Regions from separate parts of the Planococcus plakortidis genome, predicted to be linked through region 3. Evidence: riboswitches for the same ligand, from Rfam matches in the RefSeq annotation. Region 3 holds a riboswitch; each other region holds the start of a gene.

Evidence for each region. Region 3 has a riboswitch for S-adenosylmethionine ahead of BBI15_RS03700 (transporter substrate-binding domain-containing protein). Riboswitches for the same ligand answer to the same signal wherever they lie in the genome.
Region 1: linked by a shared signal. The riboswitch ahead of BBI15_RS13370 (O-acetylhomoserine aminocarboxypropyltransferase/cysteine synthase family protein) and the one ahead of BBI15_RS03700 (transporter substrate-binding domain-containing protein) in region 3 are both predicted to bind S-adenosylmethionine.
Region 2: linked by a shared signal. The riboswitch ahead of BBI15_RS13995 (methionine ABC transporter ATP-binding protein) and the one ahead of BBI15_RS03700 (transporter substrate-binding domain-containing protein) in region 3 are both predicted to bind S-adenosylmethionine.

The regions. Positions count from the first base shown of each region.
Region 1 covers NZ_CP016539.2:2,676,300-2,679,576, forward strand. The annotation lists gene metX (homoserine O-acetyltransferase MetX) at 1-71, opposite strand, end outside; gene BBI15_RS13370 (O-acetylhomoserine aminocarboxypropyltransferase/cysteine synthase family protein) at 84-1,373, opposite strand; SAM riboswitch class I at 1,474-1,588, opposite strand; SAM riboswitch class I at 1,776-1,888, shown strand; gene BBI15_RS13375 (methionine ABC transporter ATP-binding protein) at 2,021-3,052, shown strand; gene BBI15_RS13380 (methionine ABC transporter permease) at 3,042-3,277, shown strand, end outside.
Region 2 covers NZ_CP016539.2:2,793,500-2,796,776, reverse strand. The annotation lists gene BBI15_RS14005 (pyridoxal phosphate-dependent aminotransferase) at 1-155, opposite strand, end outside; gene BBI15_RS14000 (carbon-nitrogen family hydrolase) at 241-1,035, shown strand; SAM riboswitch class I at 1,082-1,187, shown strand; gene BBI15_RS13995 (methionine ABC transporter ATP-binding protein) at 1,258-2,271, shown strand; gene BBI15_RS13990 (methionine ABC transporter permease) at 2,261-2,932, shown strand; gene BBI15_RS13985 (MetQ/NlpA family ABC transporter substrate-binding protein) at 2,945-3,277, shown strand, end outside.
Region 3 covers NZ_CP016539.2:712,438-715,714, reverse strand. The annotation lists gene BBI15_RS03710 (lysozyme inhibitor LprI family protein) at 1-429, opposite strand, end outside; gene BBI15_RS03705 (vWA domain-containing protein) at 676-1,323, opposite strand; SAM riboswitch class I at 1,568-1,672, shown strand; gene BBI15_RS03700 (transporter substrate-binding domain-containing protein) at 1,787-2,632, shown strand; gene BBI15_RS03695 (amino acid ABC transporter permease) at 2,696-3,277, shown strand, end outside.

The DNA.
Region 1 (3,277 bases), 1.3 Mb from region 3:
TACGCTAATTCCACTTCGGGCAATAATTGACCTGATTCAAGTGTCAGCTGGCCGATGGATACTGTCGTCATCCCAATCCCTCCTTACGCGTTCTCGAGTACTGCCGCTTGGATCGCTTGTTCCAAATCAGCGATTAAATCTTCATGGTTTTCCAGTCCTACAGACAGACGGATCAATTCTTCCGTGACGCCACTGTTTTTCAGTTCTTCTGCTGTCAATTGCTGATGTGTCGTTGAGGCCGGATGAATGATCAATGATTTGGCATCGCCGACATTCGCCACGTGAGACCATAAATTGACACCGTCGATCACTTTGCGGCCGGCTTCCCGCCCGCCTTTGATACCGAAGTTGACGATCGAACCGTAGCTGTCTTTCAGATATTTATCTGCAAGTTCCTTGGATGGATGCCCTTCAAGCCCGAGGTAATTGACCCATTCGACTTGCGGATGGCCATTCAAGTATTCCGCGACTTTTTGTGCGTTCGTCGCGTGGCGAGGAATCCGGAGATGTAAAGTTTCAAGTCCCTGGAGCAGTGCATGGGCGCTGTCCGCACTGAGCGATGGCCCGAAATCACGCAACAGCTGGACACGCAATTTCGTCGCGAATGCGGCTTCCGGCACATCGATTCCAAAGCGGATGCCGTGGTATGTTTCATCCGGTTCCGTGTAATTCGGGAAGCGCGGGTTGTCCCAGTTGAAACGTCCTGCATCGACTGCTACGCCGCCGATCGTCGTCCCGTGCCCGCCGATCCATTTCGTGGCGGAATGAATGACCACGTCTGCGCCGAATTCAATCGGGTTGCTGACAAAAGGCGATGCGAATGTATTATCGATCAACAGCGGTACGCCATTTTCATGCGCGATATCCGCCACACGTTCCACATCGAAGACGTTCAAGCTCGGATTTCCGATGATTTCGCCGAACAAGGCTTTTGTCTTGTCCGTGATCGCTGCGCGGAAATTTTCAGGGTCGGTCGCATCGACGAATTTTACGTTAATGCCGTAGCGCGGCAATGTGTTGGCGAATAAGTTGTAAGTGCCGCCGTACAAATTGCTATCAGCAACAATTTCATCTCCCGCTTCCGCTATATTCAACACGGAGAAGGCGATGGCTGCCATTCCTGACGACAAAGCTACTGCAGCGGTCCCGCCTTCAAGAAGAGCGACGCGCTGTTCGAATACATCGACTGTCGGGTTCATGATGCGCGAATAGATATTACCTGTCTCTTTCAAGCCGAATAGGTTCTGTGCGTGCTCAGTATCTTTGAATACATAAGAAGTCGTTTTATGGACCGGTACGCCGCGAGCGCCTGTCACTGGATCCGGTTCTTGGCCGCCGTGTAATAGAAGAGTTTCTGGTTTGAAGTTTGTCATTGTCAATTCCTCCTGTGTTTATAATGGTTGTTCGGGTTTGAGGAGGACACAAAAAGGCCCTCTTCAGAAAGAAGAGGGCCGTCATATACGGATTTGCCTCCTCTTATCTTTCAGCGACGCAAATGCGCGCTGTAGGATTTAGCACCTTTCCAGACATGAGCCTGTCGGTTGCCGGGCATCGTAGGGCCTATTCCCTCCGCCTCTCGTGATAAGAGTATTCAGTTATTTTTTTGCTTGAGGAAAAGTATAGGGGACACCGCCATTCAAAGTCAAGCATATTTTTCAAAAAATTTTAACTACTATAAATGTCTGGGGCCGCCAAAAAAAAATCTTCAAAAGCTGTTGACTTTTTCCTTAATTCAAAATAGAGTAGGAATCACGAATTGAATAGCTTACATCACTTTCTTATCCAGAGAAATCGAGGGACAGGCCCTATGACGTTTCGGCAGCAGATTCGCAAATCCGCGAAAACTGTGCTAATTCCTGCAAATGCTTCGGCATTTGGAAGATGAGAATGAGATGGTTTCATATTTTGGAGCCCTCTTTTTTCTTGTGGACAAGAAAAAAGAGGGCTTTTTGTTGTTATTTCAAGAAAGTGTTCGTACGCACTCATTCGAATCGTTATTTGCAGCCACAGGAGGGACACCATGATTCAATTTGAAGCAGTCGAGAAAACTTATGTATCCGGCAAACAGCAAGTCCATGCACTCAACGGCATCGATTTGACCGTCGAGACCGGCGAGATTTACGGCGTCATCGGATTCAGCGGTGCCGGAAAAAGCTCATTGATCCGCACAGTGAATTTGCTCGAGCGCCCATCGAAAGGCCGCGTGCTCATCCACGGGGAGGATATTTCCACTTTGAGCGCACGTAAAATCCGCGATACGCGAAAAGACATCGGCATGATCTTCCAGCATTTCAATTTGCTGAACTCAAAAACCGTGCACCATAATATCGCGATGCCGCTGCTCCTGGCCAAGACCCCGAAAGCGGAAGTCGACCGGAAAGTCGCAGAACTATTGGAGTTTGTCGGGCTTGCCGACCAAGCCAAGAAATACCCCGACCAACTATCCGGCGGGCAAAAGCAGCGCATCGGCATTGCGCGGGCACTCGCCACAAACCCATCAATACTGCTATGCGATGAAGCAACGTCGGCACTTGACCCGCAGACGACCCAGTCGATCCTGGATCTTTTGCGCCGCATCAACCAGGAATACAACATCACCATTTTGCTTATCACCCATGAGATGGGCGTCATCCGGGAAATCTGCGACAAAGTGGCAGTCCTTGAAGAGGGGCGCGTCATCGAACAAGGCAGCGTATTTGAAGTGTTCACCAATCCAAAGCATTCGACGACGAAGCGTTTCGTCCGTTCCGTCATGAACGATGAATTGCCGGACTCCCTGCTTGAGCAGATCCGTCATAATGATGGCGCACGGCCGATCTACCGGGTGCAGTTTACCGGAAATTCGGTCGGCCAGCCGTTCATGTCAAGGGTATCGCGCGAATTCCAGCTTGATTTGAATGTATTGTTCGGCAATATTACCGAACTTCAAGGCATTCCGTACGGCAACTTGATTGTGGAATTCGACGGCGCACCCACTGAAATCGACCGGGCTCTTGCCTCGATCCGCAACGACAACATCCAAGTAGAGGAGGTGCAGCAGCATGCAGGTTGATCAATCGCAAATCCTCGAAGCTCTATGGGAAACGCTTTACATGACGGGCGCTTCATTCGTGTTCTCACTGTTCATCGGCTTGCCGCTCGGCATCTTGCTGGTCGTTACAAGAAAAGGACATTTGCTGGAAAACGAAGCGGTCTTCAACGTATTGAACATTATCATCAATATTTTCCGTTCGGTTCCATTCATCATTCTGATGGTCGCCATCATTCCATTGACGCG
Region 2 (3,277 bases), 1.2 Mb from region 3:
AAGGCTGTGACGATATGCGGCGGTGTTGGCTGATCAGGGTTTCCCTGGCCCAGGTTGATGACGTCTCGCCCTTCGTCGACCGCTTTTGCAACTTTTGCGACAAGCGCGGCGAAAAATTGGTCGGGAAGATTTTGTAATCGATTTGAAAAGTCCATGGAATCCTCCTCATTTTCTAAATAATTGCACATCTACCTCAAATCTTATAGAGTTTAATCTAAACTGTCTACAGGGGGAGAGAACATGAAGATCGCTTGTGTGCAGATGGATATCGCTTTCGGGGGACCGGAAACGAATTTTCAACGCGTGGAAAATTATTTGGAAGAAGCGGCAGAAAACGGCGCAGAGCTCATCGTCCTGCCTGAAATGTGGAACACCGGCTATGCATTGACGGAACTTGATGAACTGGCGGACGGCAATGGCCGAACGGCGGATTTCCTGAAACGATTCGCCAAAGAGCATCGCGTCCATATCGTCGGGGGCTCGGTCTCCACGAAGAAAAAGGGCGGTTTCTACAATACGATGTATGTGGTCGACAGCACGGGCGCACTCGTTTCGGAATACGACAAAGCGCATCGCTTCGGCTTGATGGATGAGCATATCCACCTCGAAGAAGGCCAGTCGCTCGGCACGTTCGAAATAGGCGGCGAGACTTTCGGCGGCGTTATCTGCTATGACATCCGCTTTCCGGAATGGCTGCGTGCACAAGCGCTGAACGGCGCAAAGGCCATCTTCGTGCCCGCGGAATGGCCGGCAGCGCGTATCGATCATTGGCGCATCCTGCTGCAGGCGCGCGCGATCGAGAACCAATGCTTCATCATTGCCGCAAACCGCATCGGCAGCGACCCGAAAAATGAGTTCGGCGGCCATTCGATGGTCATCGCGCCGTGGGGAGAAGTGCGGATGGACATGGGGCAAGAACAAGGCATTGGCTACACCGACATCGATCTCTCGGAAGTCGATGAAGTGCGGGGCCGCATCCCCGTATTCGATGACCGGCGCGTCCCATTGTACAAAAAGTTTGAAAAATCGCATTGACAAGCCATTGCCCCTGCAGGTAATATTGAAAACAACCAAATACGCATGCTTATCAAGAGAGACCGAGGGTAAGGCCCTATGACGTCCGGCAACCCCCATTTATGGGAAGGTGCCAAGTCCTGCAGAATGGAATCCATTCTGAAAGATAAGTCGAAATTCTAATTTTCGATGTCTCTTTTTGATAAAAGAGGCATTTTTTATTTGCCTGGGGGAGTTGACAGCATGATTCAAATCGAAAAACTGAGCAAAACCTATCAAACGAAACATGGCACGGTCAAAGGCGTCGATGATGTCACTTTGGAAGTGAAGACCGGTGAGATTTTCGGCATCGTCGGCTATTCCGGCGCCGGGAAAAGTTCACTCATCCGCTGCATCAATTTGCTTGAACGGCCAACGTCAGGCACGGTGAAAGTCGGCGGCCAGGATTTAACGAAACTGCGTGGCGACGGTTTGCGGAAAGCGCGCCTTAAGATCGGCATGATCTTTCAGCATTTCTACTTGATCAGCCAAAAGACGGTCGCTGAGAACATTTCATTCGCCCTTCGCGCAGCAGGCACACCGGGCAAGAAAATCGGACCACGCGTCGATGAACTGCTGGAAATGGTCGGCTTGTCGGACAAACGCAATGTCTATCCGGCACAGCTGAGCGGCGGGCAAAAGCAGCGCGTCGGTATCGCCCGCGCACTTGCCAATGACCCGGCCGTGCTGTTGTGCGATGAAGCGACATCCGCACTCGACCCGAATACGACTTTATCGATCTTGCGTTTATTGAAAGACATCAACCGCAAGCTCAATATCACGATCGTGTTGATTACGCATGAGATGAACGTCGTCAAGGAAATTTGCGACCGCATGGCGGTCATGCAGGCTGGGCAGGTCATTGAAGAAGGCCGTGTCTACGATATCTTCGCAGAACCGAAAACCGCTTTGACTAAGGAATTCATCTCGAGCGTCGTGTCATTCAATGTGCCGGAAGAAATCCTGAAGAAATGTGATGGCACGATCGTCAAAGTGTTGTTCAAAGGCGAGGTCGCAGGGGACGGCATTATTTCCGATATGCTGCAAAGCTATCCGGTCAAAGGGAATTTCCTGCACGGGGCGATCGAATACATACAGGAATTGCCGCTCGGCATTTTCGTGATGGAACTGAAAGGTGCTCAAACAGATGTGAGTCAGGCGCTTCACTATCTGGAGCAGCGTGAAGCGATTGTGGAGGTGATGGATCATGGGAATTGAATGGGAAAGAATCATCGAATTATGGCCGGAAATCCAAGTGGCGTTCTACCAGACCTTGATCATGATCGGCATCTCGCTCGCAGTGGCGCTTATTGTCGGCTTACCGCTCGGCATTTTATTGTTCGTCACGGACCGCGGCCTGTTCTGGGAAAACCGGCCGGTCAATTCCGTCATCGGGTTTGTCGTCAATATTGTCCGGTCGATTCCGTTCATCATTTTGCTGGTCGCACTCATCCCGCTGACGCAATTGATCACCGGTACGACGATCGGGCCGGTCGCAGCGAGCGTTTCCTTATCGGTGGCGGCGATCCCGTTTTTCGCGCGCATCGTCGAAACCGCGCTGCGGGATATCGATAAAGGCGTCATCGAAGCGGCCATCGCGGTCGGTGCCACGCCTTGGATGATCATCAAGGACGTGCTGTTGCCGGAAGCAAAGGCGAGCCTGATCCAAGGCATCACGCTGACGGTCATCAGCCTCATCGCCTATTCCGCGATGGCGGGCGTCGTCGGTGGCGGCGGCATCGGCGATTTGGCGATCCGTTTCGGCTATTACCGATATGATAATACGATCATGATCGTGACGGTCGTCATCTTGATCGTGCTCGTCCAATTGATTCAACAGGCAGGCGACTTTACAGCCAAAAAACTCGATAAACGATAAGGGGAGAATAACATGAAGAAACTCACATGGATATTGGCAGCGAGCGCGCTCACTTTAGCCGCATGCGGCGGAGAAGAAGCGGACACAGGAACGACAGAAGGCGGCGAAGCGTCGAAAGACATTAAGCTCGGCGCGACTGCCGGCCCTTATAGCGATATGCTGAACGCAGCGATCGTACCGGCGCTTGAAGAAAAAGGCTATACGGTCGAAACGATCGAATTCAGCGATTATATCCAGCCGAACAACGCGTTGAACAACGGAGAAATCGACGCCAACTTGTTCCAGCATACGGTTTATCTGGAAAACTTCGAAACAGAAAATGATATGGACCTGAGCGCCTTGATT
Region 3 (3,277 bases):
TTCAAATTCTTCTTTCGAAAAGCCAGTATAAACTACCAAAGAAGATGTCAAACGATAAATGTCTAACTGATCTTTTCTTAACGTATTAATATATCTCTGAAGTTCATTTATATAATTATCTGTTTGCCCAAGAGGATATTTCATTCCTTTTTTTGTTGCTGACTTACCGTTGCTAAAAAATTGATCTACGAAAGCTAGTGACCAATTCTTTACTTCTACAAACACAAAGCCTAAATTCGGATCGATAATTAAAATGTCTGGCTTAAATTCTAGAAATTTAGGATCCCAGATCACTATTGAGCTAGCTGTTAACTTTGACTCCAGGACCTTCAATAAGGTTAATTCGCCTTTTAAACCTTTTTTAAGCGCATCAGTTTGTGCAGTTTCTAATGCAAACTCTAAAGCTTTTCTCCCTACAACTTTTGCCACTATGGAAATCTCCCATCTCACTCAATTAAAAGTATTTTAGATTAGTTTTAAAACTAAAAGCATAGAAGAGTAATATCTTTGATTATTAAGTAACGAATATTAACCTTCTCAATTATAACATTACTCCCTAATATCGAAATATAAATTAGTGCTTTTAGTGCATTTAATCAAAACTTTTATCGATGGGTCAGAGTATATTACGGATTCTTCAATATTTTAAATGCAAATCACTTTTCTTTTTTCACTTTATTTCTTTCCTCGAGCTTCATAATCCCGTTCAATCTCCTGCTTCCATTCCCGACTAATCTTTTTCCCGGTCCGGAACGAACTCACCGCTTCGCTCAACACTTGGTAATTCAATTCCGTCCCTTTCGCGTCCGCATGGTAATCCACCGCAAAATCCTCATCGACCCCGAATTTCTTTGCGGTCGCGACCGCGTCGATATTCGCCCCGAGGAACATGAATTCCCAGCCGTTCGCCTTCTTGGAAGCAATCATTTCATGGATTTTCCTATACGTGTATTCACAGCTGGAGTTTTCCAGGCCATCCGTCGTGATGACGAACATCACCCGGCCGGCCCGGTGTTTTTCCAATGTCCCTTTTTGCGCGTTGCTGATTTTCTGGATCGTCGAGCCGACCGCATCGAGCAAAGCCGTCATGCCGCCTACTTCGTAATCGCTATCGGTCATCGGCGAAATGCCTTCGAGCGAAATCCGGTCGTGCAACAATTCATATCCGTGATTGAACAGCACCGTCGTCACGCGGACCTCGCCAGGGAGCTTTCGCTGCTTGTCGATCAAGGCATTGAAGCCGCCGATCGTATCTTGTTCCAGCCCCGCCATCGAGCCGCTCTTGTCGAGAATAAATACCAATTCCGTCGTTTCATTTTTCATCTTCGTTTCCTCCTTTGGGTTACTTGCTACCCCAAGGATACGATTTTCGCATAGAAAAAAGGTCGCTTCGAAAGCGACCTTTTACGAACCAAGCACCTTATTCCACAACACAATTCACGTAAATCAGAGCAGCTATATACTTCAAATGTTTTCAAAAAATAAAACCCACTAAATATATAGGAATACATATTGACCTAATTAAATGTCGATGGTATGGTTCTAATATAGCTGAATAGTTAATACATTCTTATCATGAGAGGTGGAGGGATTGGCCCTACGAAACCTCGGCAGCGGACTCTTTTCGAGTACTGTGCCAAATCCAGCAAGCGAATCGCTTGAGAGATAAGAAGAGTTGAAATCTTTTTTTGAGATGCAAACCTCTTCTTATTGAAGAGGTTTTTTGTTTGGTTTCATGAAGAATCATTGCTGTTGCGCTAATTTCATTAAGGATGGTGTCATACATATGAAAAAGCCGAAAAAGTTTTTGCTTTTCACACTGATCTCAACAACAGCATTGATTGCAGCTGCGTGCGGAAATGAGGAGTCCAATAGCTCTGCCAGCGCTTCTGAATCAGGCGAACAGAATTCCTGGGAACAAATTGAGGATTCAGGCAAATTAGTGGTGGGTACAGAAGGTTTATATTTCCCGGTTACCTACTTCGATGAAACAACGAAAGAGTTGACTGGATTTGATGTGGAAGTAGTTCGGGCGATTGGAGATAAGCTGGGCCTTGAAGTTGAATTTAAAACGATGGAATTTGACGGTCTTCTGCCCGCATTAAGAAATGGCCAAATCGATGTGGCAGCAAATGATTTTTCAATTACAGAAGAACGCCTCGAGAAATTTGATTTTACAGTTCCCGTCAAGCATTCCTATGGATCAGCTATCGTCCGGGAAAGTGATGATTCTGGCATTAACACAGTGGATGATTTAGCAGGTAAAAAAGTTGGTGGAGCCGCGACGAGCAATTACTCGGATTATGCTAAAGAACAAGGCGCTGAAGTAGTAGTCTATACCGGTTCAGATACTGTGCTTCCTGAAATTGTGCAAGGGCGCGTTGACGCTACACTCAATGATTATTTAGTATTGATTCAAGCACTGGAACAATTTGATAAACCTGGATTAAAGCTTGCTGAAAATGTAAAGTTTTCTCCTAACAGCAGTGGTTTAGTGATGCAAAAAGACAGCCCGGAATTGAAAGAGCAACTTGATGCCGCCCTAACAGAATTAATTGAAGACGGCACCGTAACGGAAATTTCGCTTGAGTTTTTAGGAGCTGACGTCACAAAACCAGTTGATGTTGAATAATCCTGCCGGGGGAATCCTTTGATTCCTCTTTTTTCTATCTTGCACATCTAAAGGAGATAAAATATGTCTGATTTTAAATGGGAATATCTTTTTAACATAGAAGTCGCAATAGAGGCTCTTCCGTTTATCCTGGAAGGAGCTTGGTATACTTTATTAATCGCAATTGTAAGCATGCTTCTTGCTCTATTTCTAGGGTTGTTCGTCGCTCTTGCCCGCATGAATAAACTAACTTTGCTGTCCTTTCCCGCCCGCCTATTCATCTCATTTATGCGCGGAACACCACTTCTTGTTATTCTATTCATCCTATACTTCGGATTCCCCATGATCGGTATCGATATGCAACCACTGACAGCTGCCATCATCGGCATCAGTATCCACTTCTCCGCATATACGGCAGAAGTGATTCGGTCGGCGATCTCATCGGTAGCAAAAGGTCAATGGGAAGCTGCGGAAACTCTCAGAATGACTTACTGGCAGACTATGCGCCGTATCATTTTGCCACAAGGTACACGCATTGCTCTGCCTCCTTTATCCAGTATTTTCATGGATATTATAAAAGGCACCTCATTAGCAATGGTCATCACTGTTTCCGAGATGTTCTACAGGGCGAAAGTCGTGGTTGGACAAACTTATGAAAGCTTGACG